Regions from separate parts of the Agrobacterium sp. 16-172Ci genome, predicted to be linked through region 3. Evidence: predicted binding sites of a transcription regulator. Region 3 holds the regulator's gene; each other region holds the start of a gene.
The links. Region 3 encodes PhoB, which activates phosphate uptake and scavenging genes when phosphate is short. Its sites were predicted from a motif close to TGTCATNNANCTGTCAT; they were not measured.
Positions count from the first base shown of each region.

Region 1: phnC (phosphonate ABC transporter ATP-binding protein) is a predicted target of PhoB. The motif match lies at 3,498-3,514, and genes of this name have one in related genera.
Region 2: ACQZ40_RS05760 (bifunctional 2',3'-cyclic-nucleotide 2'-phosphodiesterase/3'-nucleotidase) is a predicted target of PhoB. The motif match lies at 4,612-4,628, and genes of this name have one in related genera.

Region 1 covers NZ_JBNWBW010000001.1:78,760-86,201, forward strand. Annotated here, with positions in the region: gene phnE (phosphonate ABC transporter, permease protein PhnE) at 1-531, opposite strand, end outside; gene phnE (phosphonate ABC transporter, permease protein PhnE) at 531-1,517, opposite strand; gene phnD (phosphonate ABC transporter substrate-binding protein) at 1,587-2,492, opposite strand; gene phnC (phosphonate ABC transporter ATP-binding protein) at 2,578-3,438, opposite strand; gene ACQZ40_RS00390 (transferase hexapeptide repeat family protein) at 3,674-4,291, opposite strand; gene phnL (phosphonate C-P lyase system protein PhnL) at 4,288-4,995, opposite strand; gene phnK (phosphonate C-P lyase system protein PhnK) at 5,000-5,776, opposite strand; gene ACQZ40_RS00405 (alpha-D-ribose 1-methylphosphonate 5-phosphate C-P-lyase PhnJ) at 5,773-6,675, opposite strand; gene ACQZ40_RS00410 (carbon-phosphorus lyase complex subunit PhnI) at 6,809-7,442, opposite strand, start outside.
Region 2 covers NZ_JBNWBW010000003.1:197,169-204,610, forward strand. Annotated here, with positions in the region: gene ACQZ40_RS05730 (alanyl-tRNA editing protein) at 1-297, shown strand, start outside; gene sseA (3-mercaptopyruvate sulfurtransferase) at 314-1,735, shown strand; gene ACQZ40_RS05740 (dihydrofolate reductase family protein) at 1,849-2,493, opposite strand; gene ACQZ40_RS05745 (DUF4344 domain-containing metallopeptidase) at 2,548-3,435, opposite strand; gene ACQZ40_RS05750 (DUF1203 domain-containing protein) at 3,600-4,067, shown strand; gene ACQZ40_RS05755 (PilZ domain-containing protein) at 4,165-4,500, shown strand; gene ACQZ40_RS05760 (bifunctional 2',3'-cyclic-nucleotide 2'-phosphodiesterase/3'-nucleotidase) at 4,709-6,697, shown strand; gene ACQZ40_RS05765 (DUF2087 domain-containing protein) at 6,871-7,413, opposite strand.
Region 3 covers NZ_JBNWBW010000001.1:409,981-417,422, forward strand. Annotated here, with positions in the region: gene pstB (phosphate ABC transporter ATP-binding protein PstB) at 1-746, shown strand, start outside; gene phoU (phosphate signaling complex protein PhoU) at 843-1,568, shown strand; gene phoB (phosphate regulon transcriptional regulator PhoB) at 1,599-2,282, shown strand; gene ACQZ40_RS02090 (GcrA family cell cycle regulator) at 2,663-3,196, opposite strand; gene ACQZ40_RS02095 (aspartate aminotransferase family protein) at 3,628-4,827, shown strand; gene argF (ornithine carbamoyltransferase) at 4,885-5,802, shown strand; gene ACQZ40_RS02105 (Hsp33 family molecular chaperone) at 6,045-7,034, shown strand; gene apaG (Co2+/Mg2+ efflux protein ApaG) at 7,084-7,442, opposite strand, start outside.

The DNA.
Region 1 (7,442 bases), 330 kb from region 3:
CTGTCCGGCAAAACCAAAATGCACGAGAACCTTGTTGCCGTCCTGCTGGATTTCCTGCGGCACGTCGTCGGATGCCCGGGCCTGTTCTCCATTGATGATGACGGGATAATTCTTGCCGTCGACATAGACATCCACCCGGGTCGGGGTCACGTCGAGGCGGTTTTCCATGCCCGCATAAACGACGCTGTAGCCGCCACCCGGCAGGGGCTGCAGCCAGTCGATCTTTGCATCGACCGGATATTGCCCGCGGCTGGACCATTGCGGCTCAACCTTGCCGTCTTCGAAACGCAGGCGCGGCTGGGCACGCCAGGAATACCAGTCCTGAATATAGCTCGAGGCACGATCCCACCGGCCCTGCATGAAGGCCGGGCCGACATTGAAGAAGAAAAAGCAGCCGATGAGATAGACGGTGACGGCGAGAAGGCCGACGAGCAGACCATATCGCTGCATGAAACCGCGATTGAACACGTGCGGATGCGCGGCCGTCAATCTCTCGCGGTCGGCGGTGTTGAGAATGAAGCTGGACGACATCAGGCCGCTCCCCGTCCGAATTCGAAGGATTGATGACCGATCAGCCTGCGGCGCAGCCAGCCGGAAAACTGGTCGACGGCGATGATGGTGATCAGCAGAAGGATGATGATGGCATAGGTCTTCGACGCATGATCGTTACCGATCGACAGGCGGAAGACCTCGCCGATACCGCCGCCGCCCACGGCACCGATGATGGTGGAGGCGCGCACGTTGATTTCGGCGCGCAGCAGCGCGTAAGAGACGAAATTGGGCAGAACTTGCGGCACGATGGCGAAGCGCACTCGTTCCAGCCAGTTGGCGCCGGCGGCGCGCAAGCCTTCATCCGGCTTCATGTCGGCATTTTCCACCACTTCGAAGAACAGCTTGCCCAGAGCGCCGATCGTGTGGACTGAAATCGCGATGATCGCGGCGATCGGGCCGATCGACAGGATGGCGGTGAGCAACCCGGCGACGACGATTTCCGGAAAGGCGCGCAGGACTTCCATGACCCGGCGCACCACCCAGCGCACGAGGCCGGCACCGACGAGATTTGTGGAGGCAAAAAAGCACAGCACGAAGGCAAAACTGGTGCCGATGATTGTCGAAACCATCGCGATGTTGAGCGTGATGATCAGCTGATAGATGAAATGCGGGATGTAGAAGCTGTCAGTGATGTAAACACGATCCGCAACGTAATTATATTTCAGCGAACCGTCCGCATAGGGCGACGGCAGGTCGAACATCGCCCGGAAAATTTCAAGCGGGCTGTCCGGCACGAAGGTTTTCATGAAGTCGAAGAAATAGGGCAGGCGCTCGAAGAATTTACCAGAATTGGCCGCGTTGGCAAAATTCAGGGAAGCGGCGAGGATGACGAGGAAGATCACAAGCGAAATAACGGTATAGATCCGTCTTGTCGCAAGCTGCTGTTGATAATGACGCATGACCGTCTGGGACGATGCGCTCAATCCCTTGGAGGAGAGGGTGCCATGATGCAGTGTGGTCGCCATGCCGCTTTTCCTTTATTGGCAAAAGCGGCGGCGCCGCAAGGCACCGCCGCTTCCGGGTATGATCGCAGATCAGCCGCCGATAACGGACTTACGGGCGTCGATGATCGTCTGGTAGAAGGACGGATCGACCTTGATGTAGGCGGTGTTCTTGCCCTGGGTGAAACCCTGGAAGCAGGCGAGGTCCTTCTTCGGCAGTTCCATGAAGAAGTCTTCGACCTTCTGCTTCATCGCGTCGCCGAGCTTGTTCGTAACCATCAGCGGGCCGTTCGGGATCAGGGGCGACTTCCAGACTTCGACGATATCGTCCATGTCGAGGTTGCCCTTCTTGACCATCTGGTAGAGGTTGCCGGCGGTGTAGCCTTCTTCCCACTTGCCGACTCCCGAACCGAAGGTGGTGCCGACATCGAACTTCTTGTCGAGAACGGCGAGAACGAGGTTCTCATGGCCGCCGCCGAAGCCGGTTTCGGAGAAGTATTCCTTGACCGGAACACCGGTTTCCTTCGGGATAGCCACGTTCGGAACGAGGAAGCCGGAGGTGGAGTCAGGGTCGGCAAAGCCGATCTTCTTGCCCTTGGCGTCAGCCAGCGTCTTGATACCGCTGTCCTTGCGGGCAACCATGATCGTGTAATAACCGGTCGAACCGTCAGCGCCGGCCGTGGTCAGGATCGGATCGACGGCCTTCGGATCGGCAAGAGCGATCTTGGCGTAGGAGGACGCGCCCATGGAAGCGATGTCGATGGTGCCGCCGAGAAGACCCTGGATGACGCCGTTATAGTCCGGCGACGGGAAAACCTGAACTTCGGCAACGCCGGTCGCGGCCTTCAGGCCATCGGCAACGCACTTGGTGTTGCGGATCTGGTCGGCTTCGTTTTCGGAGCCGTCGAGACCGATGCGCAGAACCTTGACGTCCTGAGCCATGGCGGAACCGGCCAGAACGCCAAGCGCGACTGCCGAAAGAAGGACTTTCTTCAACATGGACTTTCTCCTGTTTCCCGGCGAGCCGGAGTTTGTTGTGAAGTATCGGCCCTTGACGCGGGCGCAAACGATGCTGAGCGGTTCCTCAGAGCCCGGCGAGAGCGAGCGGTTCGGGGCCGGCAGATTGCTGCACCGGACGCGCGGGAAGCTGCGCGCCGGGAATATTGATGCTGGTCGAGGTCATGGTCTCGTCGATGCCGGACCCTTGAGAATCGGTTCCGTAAATCTCCGTGACGGCCGCAGCCGTCAGCTCTGCCGGCGTTCCGTCGAAGACGACGCGGCCCTCAGACATGCCGATGATGCGTTCGCAATAATTGCGTGCCGTATCCAGCGTATGCAGGTTGGTGATGACCGTGATGCCTTCGCGTTCGTTGATGTCGCGCAGCGCGTCCATCACGATCTTGGCGTTCAGCGGGTCGAGGGAAGCGATAGGCTCGTCGGCCAGAACCATCTTCGGAGACTGCATAAGGGCGCGGGCGATGGCGACGCGCTGCTGCTGACCGCCGGAAAGCGTGCCGGCCGCCTGCATGGCCACATGTTCGATGCCAAGCCTTTCCAGGGCGGCGATCGCCATCAGGCGCTCGTCATTGGTAAAGATGTTGAACAGGCTGAGCGCCGTCGAGCGGTGGTTGAGGCGGCCGAGCATGACATTGGTGAGCACATCGAGACGCGGCACCAGATTAAACTGCTGGAAAATCATGGCGCAGTCGCGCTGCCAGCTACGAAGCGCAGCACCCTTCAGCGCCGAAACTTCCGTGTCGTTGAAATGGATGGAACCCGAGGACGGATCGACGAGGCGGTTGATCATGCGCAGCAGCGTCGATTTTCCCGCACCCGAGCGTCCGATAACGCCGACCATCTGGCCCTGCGGAATTTCGACATTCACGGAATCGACCGCAGTGTGATTGCCGAAACGGCGCGTGACTTGCTTCAGGTGAAAGCTCATTTCCCCGTCCAATCTTCTTTTTGACGGGGTTCGGCGTAACAGCGGTGCGTGAAGTGTGGATGTCAGTTTGATGAATAAAATATTACAGAATTCGCAGATACGACGCCCAGGGGTTCGCCGACAAAGCTTTCGGGAGGAATCTTGAGACCGTTCAAATCCGCGTGTCTTTTTTGATCGCATAAACAAAAATCCCGGGGGTACCCCGGGATTTGCAGGTGTTCGGCAGCAGGAGATTTCATCCGCCATATTTCGCGACGAAAACCTCGGCGTCCAGATTGCGGAAATCGTCGAGAGCGACGCGCAATGCCGCGTGATCCCAGTCCCACCACTTCAGATTATCCATTTGCCGGCCCAGTTCCGCCGGGAAGCGCTCCCTAATCAGCCGGGCGGGCACGCCGCCGACGATGGTATAGGGCGCGACATCTTTTGAGACGACTGCACCCGCCCCGATCACAGCGCCGTTTCCCACAGTGACGCCGGGCAGGATCGTCGCACCATGGCCGATCCATACATCATGGCCGATGACGACGCGCTTGGCGCGGCGGGCGGCAAAGAAGTCCGTCTCATCCTCCGCATCGTCCCAATAGTTGTTGGCACGATAGGTGAAGTGATGCAGCGTCGCCCGCTGCATCGGGTGATTGGTGGCATTGATGCGGACGGAGGCGGCGATGTTGACGAATTTGCCGATGGTAGCGCACCAGATCGCACCATCCTGCATGACATAGGAGTAGTCGCCCATCTCGACTTCCTCGATGCGGCAGCGTTCCGAAATTTCGGTATAACGGCCGATCGCGGAGTTGCTGACACGGGCGGTCTCATGGATGACCGGTTCCAGACCCACCTTGACGCTCATGCCGCTGCTTTCCTGGGAGAAAACTGTGAGACGTCCAGAATGCGGTCGGCCACGGCCTCCCGCACCTCCTCGTCATGGAAAATGCCGAGCAGTGCCGTGCCCTTCTGTTTTTTCTCGACGATCATATCGACGACGACACGCCGGTTGAGGGCGTCCAGCGAGGCCGTCGGCTCGTCCAGAAGCAGAATCGCATGGTCGGTGATGAAGCCGCGGGCGATATTCACGCGCTGCTGCTCGCCGCCCGAGAAGGTTGCGGGCGGAAGCGACCATAGTTCCCGTGGCAGGTTGAGCTTCGAAAGCAGCATGGCTGCGTGTTCGCGGGCTTCATCGGCGGCAACCTTGCGCGCCAGAAGCGGTTCGGCGACGACATCTATGGCAGCGACACGCGGCACGGTGCGCAGGAACTGGCTGACATAACCGATGGTGCGGTGGCGGATATCGAGGATCGTGCGCGGCGAGGCGTTGCCGATATCGACGACCTGGCCCTCATGACGAACAAGAATCTGCCCGCTGTCGATGGCATAGTTGCCATAGAGCATTTTCAGGATCGAGCTTTTGCCGATGCCGGAGGCCCCCCCGAGCACGACACATTCGCCGCCGCAAACGGAGAAATTGACATCGCGCACAACGGGCAATTCGATACCGTCGCGAAGATGCATGGTGAAGCTTTTGAAGACTTCCGAAACGATAAGAGGCGTCGGCATGGCATCAAACCTGCAGAATAGAGGAAACAAGCAATTGCGTGTAGGGCTCGCGCGGATCGTCCAGCACCCGGTCGGTCAGACCATGTTCGATGACGTCGCCGCCCTTCATCACCATCATGCGATGGGAAAGCAGCCGCGCCACCGCAAGATCATGGGTGACGACGACGACGGCGAGACCGAGATCGTTGACGAGACCGCGGACCAGATCGAGCAGGCGCGCCTGCACGGAAACATCGAGGCCGCCGGTCGGTTCGTCCATGAAGACGAGGCGCGGCGAGGTGACGAGGTTGCGGGCGATCTGCAGGCGCTGTCGCATGCCGCCGGAAAAGGCGCGTGGTTGGTCGTCGATGCGGTCGGTGCCGATTTCCACCCGTTCCAGCCATTCGCTGGCCGATTGCCGGATATTGCCGTAATGCCGGTTACCGACGGCCATCAGCCGCTCGCCGACATTGGCGCCGGCCGAAACCGCCATGCGCAGCCCGTCCGCCGGGTTCTGGTGCACGAAACCCCAGTCGGTCCGCATCAGGAAACGCCGTTCGGCCTCGCCCATATGATAGAGGTCACGTACCGAACCGTCGCGCATGCGATACTCCACACTGCCCGCCGTCGGCATCAGCCGGGTGGAAATGCAGTTGAGAAGCGTGGTCTTGCCGGAACCGGATTCGCCGACGATGGCAAGCACCTCGCCCGGGTAAAGCTCGAAGGAGACATTGCGGCAACCGGCGCGGTCACCGTAATATTTGGAAACGTCCCGGACTTTCAGAAGCGGTGCGTCGCTCATTCTGCGGCCTCCTTCACATCCGCCAGCAGGTGGCCCTTGTGGCCATGGGCGCGGCGGTCCTCGCAATGGTCGGTATCGGAGCAGACGAACATCCGCCCGCCCTTATCATCAAGCACCACCTCGTCCAGATAGACATTCTCCGCACCGCACAGCGCGCAGGGCTTGTCGAAGCGCTGGATTTCGAAGGGATGGTCTTCGAAATCGAGGCTGACGACGTCGGTATAGGGCGGCACGGCATAGATGCGCTTTTCGCGTCCTGCACCGAAGAGTTGCAGGGCGTCCGAGAGATGCATTTTCGGATTGTCGAATTTCGGGGTAGGCGACGGATCCATCACGTAACGCCCGGCCACCTTCACCGGATAGGCATAGGTGGTGGAGATGCGTCCGTTGCGGGCGATATCCTCGTAAAGCTTGACGTGCATCAGGCCGTATTCCTCCAGCGCGTGCATGACACGCGTTTCGGTCTCGCGCGGTTCGAGGAAGCGCAAGGGCTCGGGAATGGGAACCTGATAGACGAGGACCTGACCCGAATGCAGTTCCTCTTCGGGAATGCGATGCCGCGTCTGGATGATGGTCGCATCCTTGGTGCGGGTGGTAACGGCAACATTCGCTACCTTCTGGAAAAAGGCGCGGATGGAAACCGCATTGGTCGTGTCGTCCGCGCCCTGGTCGATAACCTTCAGCACATCGTCTGGGCCGAGAATGGAGGCGGTTACCTGCACACCGCCGGTGCCCCAGCCATAGGGCATGGGCATTTCGCGGGAAGCGAAGGGAACCTGATAACCGGGAATGGCGATGGCCTTGAGAATCGCCCGGCGGATCATTCGCTTGGTCTGTTCGTCAAGATAGGCGAAGTTGTAGGCAGCCAGCCCGTCGTCAAATGAAACTTCTTCAAGCATTGCGCGTTAGCCTTGTGAAAAAAGGAGTACAAGCTCATGGAGATTGGAATTCTTGCAGCCGTGTTCTTTGCTGTGTTTGCAGCATCGACCGTCTTTTGCGCTTACTGGTTTGGCGAGCAGCACAGCCGCTGAGCTATTCGGCCGCATCGCCCATCCACTCCGCGCCATCGGCGTTGATCGCCTCGAAATCGGCGCGCATTTTCCTGACCAGACCGAGTTCGGCCTGAAAATCCACGTAGTGCGGCAGTTTCAGATGTTCGACGAAACCCGTCGCCTGAACGTTGTCGGCGTGTGAAATGACGAATTCCTCGTCCTGCGCGGGGGCCACGACGTCCTCGCCGAATTCGCCTGCCCGCAGCGCCCGGTCGACCAGCGACATGGCCATCGCCTTGCGCTCGCTCTGGCCGAACACCAGACCGTAGCCGCGTGTGAATTGCGGCGGTGCCTTGGCCGAACCCTTGAACTGGTTGACCATCTGGCATTCAGTGACCTGTATGTCGCCAAGCGACACGGAGAAGCCGAGTTCCGGCACCTCCAGTTCCACCTCCACCTCGCCGATGCGGATTTCACCGACGAACGGATGGGTGCGGCCGTAACCGCGCTGCGTCGAATAAGCGAGCGCCAGAAGGAAACCCTCATCACCACGTGCCAGCGATTGCAGGCGCAGGTCACGCGGCATTGGAAATTCCATCGGCTCCCGCGTTAGGTCGCCGGCAATATGGTCAGCCGGCATATCGCCGTCGGTTTCGATCAGTCCTTCTTGCGCC
Region 2 (7,442 bases), on a different contig from region 3:
CTTATGGAGCTGGTGAAAGCCAACCATCCCGTCTTCCTGCAATGGATCACCGACGAGGAGCTGCAGGCCAATCCGGGCATCGTCAAATCCAAGAATGTGCGCCCGCCAATGGGCCTTGGCCGGGTCAGCCTCGTCTGCATCGGCGAAAATTCCAGCATCGACAGCCAGCCCTGCGGCGGCACCCATGTTTCCGAAACGCAGGAAGTGGGCGATATTCACATTGCCAAGATAGAAAAGAAAGGCAAGGAGAACAGGCGGTTCCGCATTCGTTTCGGCGCGCCTGAAGCTGTTGCCTGAGATTGGGAGAAACATCGTGAGCACGGATAAGAGCCGTTTCGTCGTTTCGGCGGACTGGGTGGAAAAACAGCTCGGCACGGCCGGGTTTCGTGTCGTTGATGCCTCCTGGTATCTGCCGGCGCACAAGCGCAACGGCGCGGAAGAATATGCGGCGGGTCACCTGCCCGGTGCGGTATTCTTCGATCAGGACAAGATCGCCGATCATACCACCGGCCTGCCGCATTCCCTGCCCTCGCCGGAATTCTTCGCGGAACAGGCCGGTGCGCTTGGCCTCAGCGACACCGATACGATCGTGGTTTACGATGGCCCCGGCTTCTTTTCCGCGCCACGCGTATGGTGGATGCTGCGGGTGATGGGCGTGCGCAAGGCCTATGTGCTGGATGGCGGCCTCGATGGCTGGAAACGCGAAGGCCGCCCGCTCGAAACCGGCACGCCGGAAATCGAGCCGGCAACCTTTACGCCTGATTTCAACGAGAAGCGCGTGACCTCGCTTGACGCCATGCGCGGCATTGTCGACAGCGGCGAAAAACAGATTGCCGACGCCCGTGGCGCCGGACGCTTTACCGGCGACGAGGCCGAGCCGCGTGCTGGCATGCGCTCCGGCCACATGCCCGGCGCGCGCAGCCTGCCCGCGACAGCCTTTTCCGAAAACGGCCACTTCAAGGACCTCACCGCCATCCGCAAGATGGTGACCGATGCCGGCATCGATCTTTCGAAGCCCGTCGTCACCAGTTGCGGCTCGGGCGTCACCGCCGCCGTTATTACGCTTGCGCTGGAATCGCTCGGTCACAAGGATAATTCGCTTTACGACGGCTCATGGTCGGAATGGGGCGGATTGCAGGATACGCCGGTGGTTACCGGTCCGGCAGACGCAATCCCCACATTGTCGCACGGACCGCTGAAGGCGCATGTGACGCAGCTGGAAATGACGGCTCCGCCCAAGGTCAGCCTGCCGATCCCGGTCAACATCCAGACGGCGCTGATGCGGGTCAACAATATTCCCCTGCATTTCTACCGCTATCTCTACTGGCGGGTGGGGAAACGCTGGCACTGGCAAAAGCGCATGCGCATGAGCGATGCGGAGCTTTCCGCCATTCTGCGCGATCCGAAAAACAGCGTTACGGTTCTTTATATGAACGGTGCGCCCGCCGGTTTCTTCGAACTGAACAAGGCGAGCGACGAGGTGACCGAGCTTTCCTATTTCGGGCTGCTCGAAGAGGCGATCGGTGCAGGCGTCGGCAAGTGGTTCCTGTTGCAGGCGCTTTACGCCGCCTGGCAGGACAATCCACAACGGGTGACGGTGACCACCAACACGCTCGACCATCCGCGCGCGCTGCAGCTTTACCAGATGATGGGCTTTTCGCCCGTCGGCACCTATGAGGCCTGGGTGGAGCCGCTTGCCGATACCGAGCTTCTGGAGATATCGCTGCGCAACTGAGTAGCGCCCTTGAGAGCAGCGCTTGCCATTCTCCGATAAGGAGTGCGTGAGGGAAATGTCAGCGCAGGAACCGCTGCGCAATGTTGGTGGGGATACCTTTAACGGCGCAGCATTCATGCCCTGTCGATAATCAGATGGGTAGCGCCCTCGCCCGCAACGGTCCCGGTACAGCGGTAACCGAGCGCGGGCAGGTCCATCCCCTCGAACAAATGTTCACCCTTGCCGAGAAAAACCGGCGCCAGCGCCAGATGCAGCTCATCGATCATGCCCGCCGCCATATATTGCCGGATGGTCGAAACGCCGCCGCCGATGCGGACATCCCTTCCATTTGCCGCCTTCAGCGCCATGTCGAGCGCCGCCTCGATACCGTCGGTCACGAAATGGAATACGGTGCCGCCCTTCATCTCGAAGGACGGGCGCGCATGGTGCGTCATGACGAAAACTGGAACGTGATATGGCGGCTCTTCGCCCCACCAGCCCTTCCAGTTTTCATCCGGCCATGCGCCGCGCACCGGCCCGAACATGTTGCGCCCTAAAATCCAGGCGCCGATATTTTCGAAGCTCTTTTCGGAAAAATCCTCGTCCGTCCCGGTCGAGCCGCCGTCCTTGCCGAACATGCGATGAAAGGTGCGGGTCTTGAAAGCCCATTGGTGCAGCTCCTCGCCGTTCACACCCAGCGGGTTCTGCAGGCTCTGGTCTGGGCCCGCGCCGTATCCGTCAAGCGAGATGGCGAAATTGCGAACGACAACCTTTGGCACGGCACTCTCCTCCCATATCGGGAAGCCAGATTGCCAGCGTTCGGCAATCCGGCTTCAGATTTCCCGTTCCAGATTAGCGGCGGCCGTCGGGATTTGCCCGCCGGCAGCGCCCTTGTCTTCCGTGACGGTGTTTAACAGGTGATCGGCAATCAGTTCCGCCTGGAACTTGCCGAGTTCATAGCAATAGGTGATCTCGCGCTTTTCCGCCGACCAGTAGACGTCGGGACGGCCGCAGGACTTGGCCGTCAGCCTGACGTCCCCCTTCAAGCCATAGCCGCTAAAACTGCGGCTGATGAGATCGAGAACCTTCGATTCCTTGATCATGATGGCGTAGGGCTCAAGCTCCGGGTCGCGCGGCGGCACGTAGCTGACGGAGAATCTGGAAGGGGTCTGGCTGCGGTGGGGGCTCAGAAAATTCTCCCAGGCCGAAGCAACGCCCGGATAGGCGGCGGCGCATTTGTCGAATTCGGCATTGTTGAGCCCCATCATGGCGGCCAGATCGCCATAACCGTCCTTGTCACGGCCGACCATCAGGCAGGCCATGTTGCGATCTCGGCTCCTGTCGGGCACCAGCGCGGAGAAGACCGGGGCTTCATGCTCAGGCAAGGTCTCCGCCTCACGCGCCAGATACCAGCTGTCCGTGGCATTGACGAGCGCGGTGTCGAGCCATTCCTCGTTGGCCTGGAGGATGAGCGTGCCAGCCAGTTGATCGGCCGGCGCCTGCACACTTGCCGTGTCCGCCGTTCCGAAATCCGAGATCAGCATGCGCGCGCCCTCGTGATAAAGCGAGAAGATCGCATTGCCGATGACGAAATTGACCGCCTGCTGAAGCTGTTCGTCGGACAGGCCATCGAGACCGGAAGCGACCTGCGCCTCGGCCTCAAGCGGAGCCGTCAATGAAACGAAAGCCAGCGGAACGGCGGCCAGAAAACGACGGAACATAAAATCAGACCTTCCGGGAACGAGGAGCGTCACTGATTCCCGAAGCTAACGAGTCACGCAATGGGCTGGTTGCATCGCCTGTCAAGAATCGGGTGGATAGTGATCCGTTTCGGGACCATAGCTGCAAAGAAGCAACGCCGAACCCAACCCAGGAGGTCTCCGTCATGACCGATCTCGTTTTCACTGCAATGCCGGCTAAGGAAGCCGAAGCCTACCGGGCGGGAGCCGCCGACGCCTATGGCAATCCGCCGGAGAGAGCCGTTTCTCCCGGCGGCATGCCCTGCCGCCACTGCCTTTCCCAGATCGGGGAAGGCGAAGGGATGCTGATCCTCGCCTACCGGCCCTTTCCCTCGCTGCAGCCCTATGCGGAAACAGGCCCGGTGTTTCTGCATGCCGACGCCTGTGAGCGCTATCCGCAGACGCAGGCCATTCCGCCGATGCTGGACAGCCCCGATTATATCGTGCGCGGTTATGGAGCCGATGGCCGCATCGTCTACGGCACCGGCGCGGTGACGGCCACAGGCGAGATCGTTTCGCGCGCGCGGCACCTTCTGGAGCGCGCGGATGTCGCTTATGTGCATGTGCGCTCCGCCCGCAATAATTGCTATCAGTGCCGTATCGACACAGCATAATCGGCAATTACATGCAATTTTAAGAGAAGAACTAAACGGCTCTCAAGTTTTTCGCGCCATGATGCAGGTATCGGAAACAATTGATTTGAGCAGCAAAATGACAAACAACCTTAATATGGCGACCCGGACCGCGCCCCGCAGCAAGACCAGGATTTTTGCGACCGTGCATTATTTCAGCCAGTCGACCAGAGGGCGTGTGGTCGATCTTTCCGCCACCGGAATGGCGCTCGAGCTGGATGGACCTTTCGCCGCCGCCAAGGGCAGCCGGGTCAAGGTGCAGAGTGAGGATCTCGGCTTCATCGAGGGCGTCGTGCAATGGCAGCACATGAACCGCCTCGGCCTGCAGCTCAAGCTTTCCACCAACACGCTGGCGCAGCTTTCCTCCTATTTCCGCTTCTTCCACGAAGAAGTGAAACCGACGCTGGCCCGCTGATCTAAAGCGCAGCAATGCAAAGAACGTAGGATGCGCATTCTCCGGTGCGGCGACACCTGCGCCGCACGCCCGTGATAAAAAATTTATCAAACGGTTGAAAACCGGTCCATCTGTCACGGGCCTGTCATTTTGGTGATGGACTCCTCTGCGATTGCTTCTACCCTGTCATTTTTTCAAGACAGAGCAAGCTTCATCCGAAGGAGTTCCCATGTCGTCGCTTCTCGCTCTCCACCCCATTACCCGGCGTTCGCTTCTGGGCGGCATCGCAGCCTCCTCGGCGCTGGTGATGCTGCACCCTTTTGCTGCGCGTGCGGCGGCCAACCAGGCGCATCTGCGCATCATGGAAACGACCGATATCCATGTTCACGTCTTTCCCTATGATTATTACGCCGACAAGCCGAACGACACGATGGGACTGGCGCGCACGGCCTCGATCATAGACACCATCCGCGCCGAAGCCGGAAACTCGATGCTGGTGGACAATGGCGACTTCCTGCAGGGCAACCCGCTCGGCGACTATATCGCCTATGAGCGCGGCATGAAGGCCGGCGACAAGCACCCCGTGATCAACGCCATGAACGTGCTGGGTTACGATTGCGGCACGCTCGGCAACCACGAATTCAATTACGGTCTCGACTATATGTCGAACACGCTGGCGGGTGCGGGTTTCCCTTACGTCTGCGCCAACCTCACCAAGGGCCAGCTTGCTTCCGATCCGAAGAACGACGAGCTGTTTTTCAAGCCCTATGTCATTCTGGAAAAGCAGATCCGCGACGGCGGCGGCGTGACGAGCCCTGTCAAGGTCGGCATCATCGGCTTCGTGCCGCCGCAGATCATGATGTGGGATTCCAAGAACCTCGAGGGCAAGGCGCAGACGCGCGATATCGTCGAGGCGGCAAAAGCCTGGGTTCCAGTCATGAAGGAGGAAGGTGCGGATATCGTCATCGCCCTTTCCCATTCCGGTATCGACGGCAAGGGCCAGACCGAGCGCATGGAAAACGCCTCGCTTTATCTGGCGGGTGTCGAAGGCATCGACGCGATCTTCACCGGCCACCAGCATCTGGTCTTCCCCGGTCCGAAGACCTGGGACGGCATTGAGGGTGCGGATGCCGTCAAGGGCACGCTGATGGGCAAGCCGGCGGTAATGGCCGGTTTCTGGGGCTCGCATATGGGCCTCATCGACCTGCTGCTCGAAAAGGACGGCAAGAGCTGGAAGATCGTCGACTTCACCTCCGAAGCCCGGCCGATCTACCACCGCGACGAAAACCGCAAGGTCGTCGCCGATTTCACGGACAAGGCGGAAGTTCTCGCCGCCGCCAAGGCCGATCACGAGGCGGCCCTCGCCTATGTGCGCCGTCCCGTCGGCAAGACCTCCGCGCCGCTCTATTCCTATTTCGCGCTGGTGGCCGACGATCCTTCCGTACAGATCGTCTCCAATGCCCAGACCTGGTACATCAAGGACATGCTGAAGGAAGGGCAATATAAGGATCTGCCCGTGCTTTCGGCGGCAGCCCCCTTCAAGTCCGGCGGTCGCGGCGGTGCGGATTATTATACCGATGTCCCCGCCGGTGACATCGCCATCAAGAACGTCGCCGATCTCTACCTCTACCCCAACACGGTGCAGGCGGTGCTGATCAACGGTGCGCAGGTAAAGAACTGGCTGGAAATGTCGGCCGGCATGTTCAATACGGTCGAGGCCGGCGCAAAGGATGCGCCGCTGCTGAATGCGGATTTCCCGTCCTATAATTTCGATGTCATCGACGGCGTGACCTATCAGATCGACATTTCCAAACCGGCGAAATTCGACAAGGATGGCAAGGCCATCAACCCGGACAGCAACCGCATCGTCAACCTGCAATTTGAAGGCAAGCCGATCGATCCCGAGCAGAAATTCGTGGTGGCGACCAATAATTACCGCGCCAGCGGCGGCGGTAAATTCCCCGATATCGCCGGCGACAAGGTGATCTTCGTGGCCCCCGATACCAACCGCGACGTGATCGTGCGCTATATCATCGATCAGGGCACCATCAACCCGTCTGCGGATGCCAACTGGTCCTTCGCGCCGGTGGCCAATACCACGGCGATCTTCGAAACCGGCCCCAGGGGCCGCCACTACGCGGCCGATATCAAGGGCGCAAAGATCGAGGATGCCGGGGACGGCGCGGAAGGTTTCGCGAAGTTCCGTCTGGTTCTTTGAGGGCTGCGGCCTTTCGGCTGTTGGCGGCAGGGGGAAGCTCTGCCGTCATCCTTGGGCTTGTCCCAAGGATCTAACCACGTCGAATTAAATCAATCCGTAGCAGATCCTCGGGACAAGCCCGAGGATAACGCCGAGTTTGGTCGAAACTATCGGCACTACCGAGGGCTATCCCCTCAATCGCGTCCACCGAGCGCTCGCAGCAGAAGCGGCAGTTCCAATGGCGGTTTCTGCTCTATGCGCCGATAATCGCTGCCATCGCGGTTGCGGCGGATAAGCCTCAGGCCGACCATGTCGCGCCTCAGCATGGCCGCATCCCCGAACAGGTGCAGACTATCCAGAAAGCTGCTGAATTCGCGCTCGGAAAAGCCCCGCCCGGCGGGAATTTTCGCCCATAGATACCAGAGGCACAGTTCCTGCTGCGCGCGGCGGGCCGGCCATTGCATCAGCCGGCCGGCAGCGTCGAAGACACGAACGGTCTTCAGCACCCTGCCCTCATTGGCTGCCGGCAGCATCTCTGGCCGGGATGGTCCGCTGTCATCGGATGGCTCGCGCGAGGCTCGCAAATGCTGGAAATTTCGGAACCCGGCAGCCCGGCTCAGAAGATTGAGCATCTCTACATGGCTTGGCTTTCGGTCCAGCCTGCCGATCTGTTCGCGGACGGATTTGGCGAAAGTCGAGAGGTCTGCGATATCAATGGAAAGGATCGAACGTGGCATGACTTACCCTCAAGTGCCATTCCGAAAAG
Region 3 (7,442 bases):
TGATCGGCAAGGACGTTTCGGTTTATTACGGCGAAAAGCGCGCGCTTTACGACGTGAACCTCAACGTTCGGGAAAATACGGTGACCGCGCTTATCGGCCCGTCCGGCTGCGGCAAATCCACCTTCCTGCGTACCCTGAACCGTATGAACGACACGATCGACGGTTGCCGGGTCACCGGCAAGATCACGCTCGACACCGACGATATCTACGATCAGGCGATTGACGTCGTGGAATTGCGCGCCCGCGTCGGCATGGTGTTCCAGAAACCGAACCCCTTCCCGAAGTCGATCTATGAAAACATTTCCTACGGTCCGCGCATCCATGGTCTCGCCCGCAATAAGGCGGATATGGACCAGATCGTCGAGCAGAGCCTGCAGAAGGCGGGTCTCTGGAACGAGGTTAAGGATCGTCTGCACGAATCCGGCACCGGTCTTTCCGGCGGTCAGCAGCAGCGTCTGTGCATCGCACGCGCCGTTGCCGTCAGCCCGGAAGTGATCCTGATGGACGAGCCCTGCTCGGCTCTCGACCCGATCGCGACCGCAAAGGTCGAAGAATTGATCCACGAGCTGCGCACCAATTACACCATCGTCATCGTCACGCACTCCATGCAGCAGGCGGCGCGTGTTTCCCAGCGCACGGCCATGTTCCATCTTGGTCATCTTGTCGAGGAAAACGAAACCGACAAGATGTTCACCAATCCGGACGACCAGCGCACGCAGGATTACATCATGGGCCGCTTCGGCTGATCCCGGCCGGCGCTTTATCGAAACCGAACAAGACTGGTGCTTCTGCCGTGCCCGCTTCCGGGTACGCGCATGCAGGCCAAGCCGGAGGACTAGACCATGACACAGACAACGACCCATTCGCATATTCTGTCGGCCTATGACGACGAACTGAAATTCCTTACGCGTCGTATCGCCGAAATGGGCGGTCTTGCGGAGCAGATGTGCGCCGACGCCGTGCGCGCGCTCGTCAATTCCGATGCCGCGCTCGCCCAGAAGGTCATTTCCGACGATGCGATCCTCGACCACGCCGAGCGCGAGATCGGCGACAAGGCCATCGTCACCATCGCCAAACGCCAGCCGATGGCGGCAGACCTTCGCGAGATCATCGGCACCCTGCGTATTGCAGCTGACCTTGAACGCGTCGGCGACCTTGGCAAAAACACAGCCAAGCGCGTCATCGCGGTTGCCGGCACCGGCGTGCCGCGCAAGCTCGCCCGTGGCATCGAACACCTGTCGGAACTGGCGCTGGTGCAGCTCAAGGAAGTGCTGGACGTCTATTCCACGCGTTCCGCCGAGAAGGCCAATGCCATTCGCGAGCGCGACGAAGAAATCGACGCCATGTACACGTCGCTCTTCCGTGAGCTTCTGACCTACATGATGGAAGATCCGCGCAACATCACCACCTGCACGCATCTTCTGTTCTGCGCCAAGAACATCGAGCGTATCGGCGACCACGCCACCAATATCGCCGAAACGATCTATTACATGACCACCGGCAGCCAGCCGGAAGGCGAGCGTCCGAAGGACGACAGTTCCAACACGCTCGGTTCGGTGACCGAGTAACAGACAGGCAGCGGCTTGCGGAGTTAGTATATGGTGCCCAAGATTGCAGTTGTGGAAGATGAGGAAGCGCTGAGCGTCCTGCTTCGTTACAATCTCGAGGCTGAGGGATATGACGTCGACACGATACCCCGTGGAGACGAGGCAGAAATCAGGCTGCAGGAACGTATTCCGGACCTCCTTATCCTGGATTGGATGCTTCCCGGCGTTTCCGGTATCGAACTTTGCCGTCGGCTCAGGATGCGGCCGGAAACCGAGCGCCTGCCCATCATCATGCTGACGGCGCGCGGCGAGGAAAGCGAAAGGGTTCGCGGCCTCGCCACCGGCGCCGACGATTATGTCGTCAAGCCGTTCTCGACACCGGAACTCATGGCCCGCGTCAAGGCGATGCTGCGCCGCGCCCGCCCGGAGGTTCTGTCTTCGGTGCTGAAATGCGGCGATATCGAACTGGATCGCGAGACCCATCGCGTTCACCGCAAGAGCCGCGAAGTGCGCCTCGGCCCGACGGAGTTCCGCCTGCTGGAATTCCTGATGACCTCTCCCGGCCGGGTGTTTTCCCGCTCGCAATTGCTGGATGGTGTGTGGGGTCACGATATCTATGTGGATGAGCGCACCGTCGACGTGCATGTCGGACGTCTGCGCAAGGCGCTCAATTTTTCGCATATGCAGGATGTCATCCGCACCGTGCGCGGCGCCGGATATTCAATGGAAGCCTGAGAAAACCGAAACCGATGGTTTCACTCGGGATAAATTCCCTAAAAATCAGAAGGCCCGAGACCGGAACGGTGTCGGGCCTTTCGATTTTGAACCTTCCGCACATGCGTATCCTTGTTCTTTTGAGCGATAGAAGGTCTGCTGAAAGCCGGATTGCGCGGTGAAACCTGTCGGGAGGAAGGGCGCGGCACGTCGCCGATAAATTCCGAGCATTTGCCGCAAGGGGCCCATCGCGGTTTTACATCCGGAGAATGCGCAAGAACAGGGATGGGGAGCGCCTCTTAGACAGCGTGCGCTCTGTTCCAGAACCACCTTGGATTCCGCCACAAAAAAACGGGCCCGAAGGCCCGTAGTTTTTGAGTGTCGAATGCGTGCCGCAACACTCAAGCCTTGCGACGCTCGCTTACCGGCTGGTAGGCAAGCTTTGCATGGAACTTGCAATAGGGCGAAGATTCCAGTGCTTCACAACCGCAGAAATGGAAATCATCCTTCAGCGGATCGCCGACCGGCCACTTGCAGGTGCGCTCCGTCAGTTCCGTCAGCGTCAGGCGGCGGGAGATCGGCGTAACGACATTTTTGGAGGGAACGTAATCGAGAACTTCGGCGGTCTCGATATCGATCTCCTCGTGCAGCGCCGTTGCCGCGCTCGAGCGGTTCAACGCGCGTGCAGGTGCTGCGCTGACGCGGGTCGCAAAATTCGCCGCGCGCGGGGCAGGGGCGGCAGTGCGCTTGGGCGCGGAACGCGCCGAAGTAACCGGGCCGCCGGCCTTCACGCGTCCCGGCAGGTTGAGGCGATGGACCTTGCCGATGACGGCATTGCGGCTGACGCCGCCCAGCTGCGCTGCTATCTGGCTGGCGCTAAGCCCCTCGGACCACAATTTCTTGAGTTTTTCGACCCGTTCGTCTGTCCAGTTCATGCCGCTTCTCCGCTCGTCGCGTATAATGTCGGCAGAATCCCTCTCCGCCTCGCGGGCGTGCCGCGAGCGTGGTTTCTGCCTGATTTTTGGTGACTAGTTCCGCCGCAATGCAGTCTAGTAATTAGCGATTAACCTAGTGCCACGCAGACTCCGTGGCAAGAGTCGCGGGAATCATCTCGAATCGATTTTCCGGTTTTCCCCAACTTGCTGGCGAGTTGAGTCTGAAAGGCAACACCTTGGGCCTCATTCGCCGCCACCTACTAGGGCTTGAGAACCCCGGGAAACGCGGACTTTTGTTGACATCGGCAGGCGAAGTGACAATAGTGCCCCTGCCGCCGCGAGGCGGCATTTTTGATTTTCAGGCAAGGGATAACCCCGAAAGCCTATTGACAACCGTCTGACAGCGCATCCGCGCAAGGAGTGATACAGCCATGGCCGAAGCCGCCGCGCCATTGTTCGATACGTTTGCAAGAGCCCCCCTGCGCTTCGAGCGAGGCGAGGGCGTCTGGCTGTTCACGGAAAGCGGCGAACGATATCTGGATTTTGCAGCCGGCGTCGCGGTCAACTCGCTGGGCCACGCCCATCCGCACCTCGTGGAGGCGATCAAGACCCAGGCCGAGAAGGTCTGGCACGTCTCGAACCTTTATGAAGTGCCGGGCCAGGAAAAGCTTGCAAAGCGCCTGACGGAAGCGACATTCGCAGACAAGGTCTTCTTCACCAATTCCGGCGCAGAAGCGCTGGAATGCGCGATCAAGACCGCGCGCCGTTATCATTATTCCAAGGGGCATCCGGAAAAGTTCCGGATTATCACTTTCGAAGGCGCCTTCCATGGCCGCACGCTGGCGACGATTGCCGCCGGCGGCCAGCAGAAATATCTCGAAGGTTTCGGCCCCAAGGTCGAAGGTTTCGATCAGGTGCCCTTCGGTGACGTCGATGCGCTGAAAGCCGCCATCACGGCCGAGACGGCCGCGCTTCTGATCGAGCCCATTCAGGGCGAGGGTGGCATTCGCGCACCAGCCAAGGAATTCCTGCAGCTGCTGCGGTCGCTTTGCGATGAGCATGGCATGCTGCTGATTTTTGATGAGGTCCAGACCGGCGTTGGCCGTACGGGCAAGCTCTTTGCCTATGAGCAGACGGGCGTTGCACCGGATATCATGGCGGTTGCCAAGGGTATCGGCGGCGGTTTCCCGCTCGGCGCCTGCCTTGCGACGGCGGATGCCGCTTCCGGCATGACGGCGGGCGTGCATGGCACCACCTATGGCGGCAACCCGCTGGCCATGGCTGTCGGCAACGCCGTGCTCGATGTCGTCCTCTCCGAGGGCTTTCTGGAAAAGGTTCGTGATGTCGCGCTGGTCTTCCGCCAGGGCCTTGCTTCGCTGAAGGATCGTTATCCTGACGTTATCGAGGAAATCCGTGGCGAAGGCCTGCTTCTCGGCATCAAGGCCAAGGTTCCATCGGGCGAGCTGTTGCAGGCCATGCGCGCCGAGCATCTGCTGGGTGTGCCGGCGGGAGACAACGTCATCCGTCTCCTGCCGCCGCTCGTCACCACGGCGGAAGAGGCCCGCGAGGGTCTGTCACGCGTGGAAGCGGCCGCCGCTTCCCTGACAGCGAAACAGGCAAAAATCGCCTGAGGAAACAATAAAGGGCGGGCCTCTTCCCCGAGGCTCGCGAGCATGGGACAGTTTGAAATGGCTTCACCTAAACATTTTCTTGACCTGTCGGCCGTCAGCTCGCAGGACCTGCGGGCAATTCTCGACGATGCCCGCGCACGCAAGGCGGCCACAAAGGCCGGAACGGCGGAAAAGCCGCTTGCCGGCAAGATGCTGGCAATGATCTTCGAAAAGCCTTCCACCCGCACCCGCGTCTCCTTCGATGTCGGCATGCGTCAGCTCGGCGGCGAGACGCTTTTCCTCTCCGGTACGGAAATGCAGCTCGGTCGCGCCGAAACGATCGGCGATACGGCCAAGGTGCTGTCGCGTTACGTCGACGCCATCATGATCCGCACGACGGAACATTCGCGCCTGCTGGAGCTTGCCGAACACGCGACCGTGCCGGTCATCAACGCCCTGACGGACGACACGCATCCCTGCCAGATCATGGCGGATATCATGACCTTCGAGGAACATCGCGGCCCGGTCAAAGGCAAGACCATTGCATGGACGGGTGACGGTAATAACGTCCTGCATTCCTTCGTGGAGGGCTCGGCCCGTTTCGGTTACCGCATGACGATGGCCGTGCCGATGGGCTCCGAACCGCATGATAAGTTCCTGAACTGGGCGCGCAACAATGGCGGCGAGATCATGCTGTGCCACGACGCCGACAAGGCCGTTGCGGGTGCGGACTGCGTCGTCACCGATACCTGGGTGTCCATGAACCAGGAACACAAGGCGCGCGGCCATAACATCTTCCAGCCCTATCAGGTCAATGAAGCCCTGATGGCCAAGGCGGAAAAAGACGCGCTGTTCATGCATTGCCTGCCGGCCCATCGCGGTGAGGAAGTGACGGATGCCGTGATCGACGGTCCGCAATCCGTCGTCTTCGACGAGGCGGAAAACCGCCTCCACGCACAGAAGTCCATCATCGCATGGTGCATGGGCGTCATTTGATGAGCAATCGCCCGGCCTGACACGCGTCACGCCGGGTGCTTGAACTTGACCGCATAGATTACCATCTGTGGGACTTCGAAGAGGCTCGTCGGTTTTGCTGGCGGGCCATCATCACGATTTGCACGTTTTTCCCCGGAAGCGGTTTCTCTTCCCGGGTCTCTGTGCGACAAGCAAAAAAAGCACATTTTAAAAGCCGGACTTTTGGACGGTAGCGGCGCCACGGCTGCGCCAAGGAGTATGACATGGCAGATGTAACGGTTGAACTGGACGATCTCGATTTTGCTGGCGACGACAAGGTTGTGCCCTTTCAGGTCGAAGGTCTGGATGTGCGCGGCCGCGCCGTACAGGTGGGTCCGCTGCTGAATGCCATCCTCGAGCGACATGACTATCCCCCGGCGGTCGCCCGCCTGCTGGCGGAAGCGACCGTTCTGACAGCGCTGATCGGCACGTCGCTCAAGTTTTCCGGCAAGCTGACCGTCCAGACCAAGGGTGACGGCCCGGTCGATCTGCTGGTTGCGGATTTCACCGCACCGGAAAGCATGCGCGCTTATGCCCGTTTCGATGAGGAGCGGCTGGCGGAGGCGATTGCGGCCGGGGCGACGTCGCCGGAGCAATTGCTCGGCAACGGCATTCTGGCCTTCACGATAGATCAGGGTGCGGGCATGCAGCCTTATCAGGGTATCGTGCCGCTCGATGGCTCCTCGCTGGAAGACATTGCCGGGGTTTATTTTCGCCAGTCGGAACAGCTTCCCACCCGCGTGCGCCTGGGCGTTGCCGAATTCTTCGACCGTGATGGCGAAGGCAAGCCGCGCCATGGCTGGCGTGCGGGCGGCGTTATCGCGCAGTTCCTGCCGCAGGCGCCTGAGCGGCTGCGCATGCGCGACCTGCATGGCGGCGATGGCGATGAAGGCGGTCACGAGGTTCAGGAAGACGATGCCTGGACGGAGGCGGTAACGCTGCTGAACACGGTGGATACCGACGAGCTGACCGATCCGCAGGTGCCGGTGGAACGCCTTCTCTTCCGGCTTTTCCACGAGAGCGGTGTGCGCATCTACGATCCGCAGGCGGTTTTCGACCGTTGCAGCTGCTCGCGGGACAAGATTAAGGGCGTCCTGTCCGGTTTCACTGCTGAGGAGATCGAGGCAAGCGAGGAAGACGGCGCCATTGCCGTGACCTGCGAGTTCTGCTCCACCACCTATCGCTACGATGTCAGCGAATTTGAGAATGCCTGAATGAAAGCCGCGTCCTGAAGGGCGCGGCTTTTTCATTGCCGGGTGAATGTCAGTTCAGGACCCGCATCAGGCCAGGTGAATCCAGCGAAAAGGCGGGTATGGTGACGTTGAACACCTCGCCATTTTCCGTTTCCATTTCATAATGGCCGAACATCAGGCCGGAAGGTGTATCCAGCGGGCAGCCGGAAGAATATTCGTAGCTGTCGCCCGGTTTCAGATGCGGCTTCTCACCCACGACGCCCGGCCCGTAGACCTCATCCACCTGTCCGTTCTGATCGGTGATGTGCCAATAGCGATTGACGAGGGTAACCGGAATATCGGAATTGTTCGCGATCACGACTTTGTAGCCCCAGACGTAACGATCGTCATCCGGGTCGGATTGTTCCTCGAGATAATACGGATCGACCG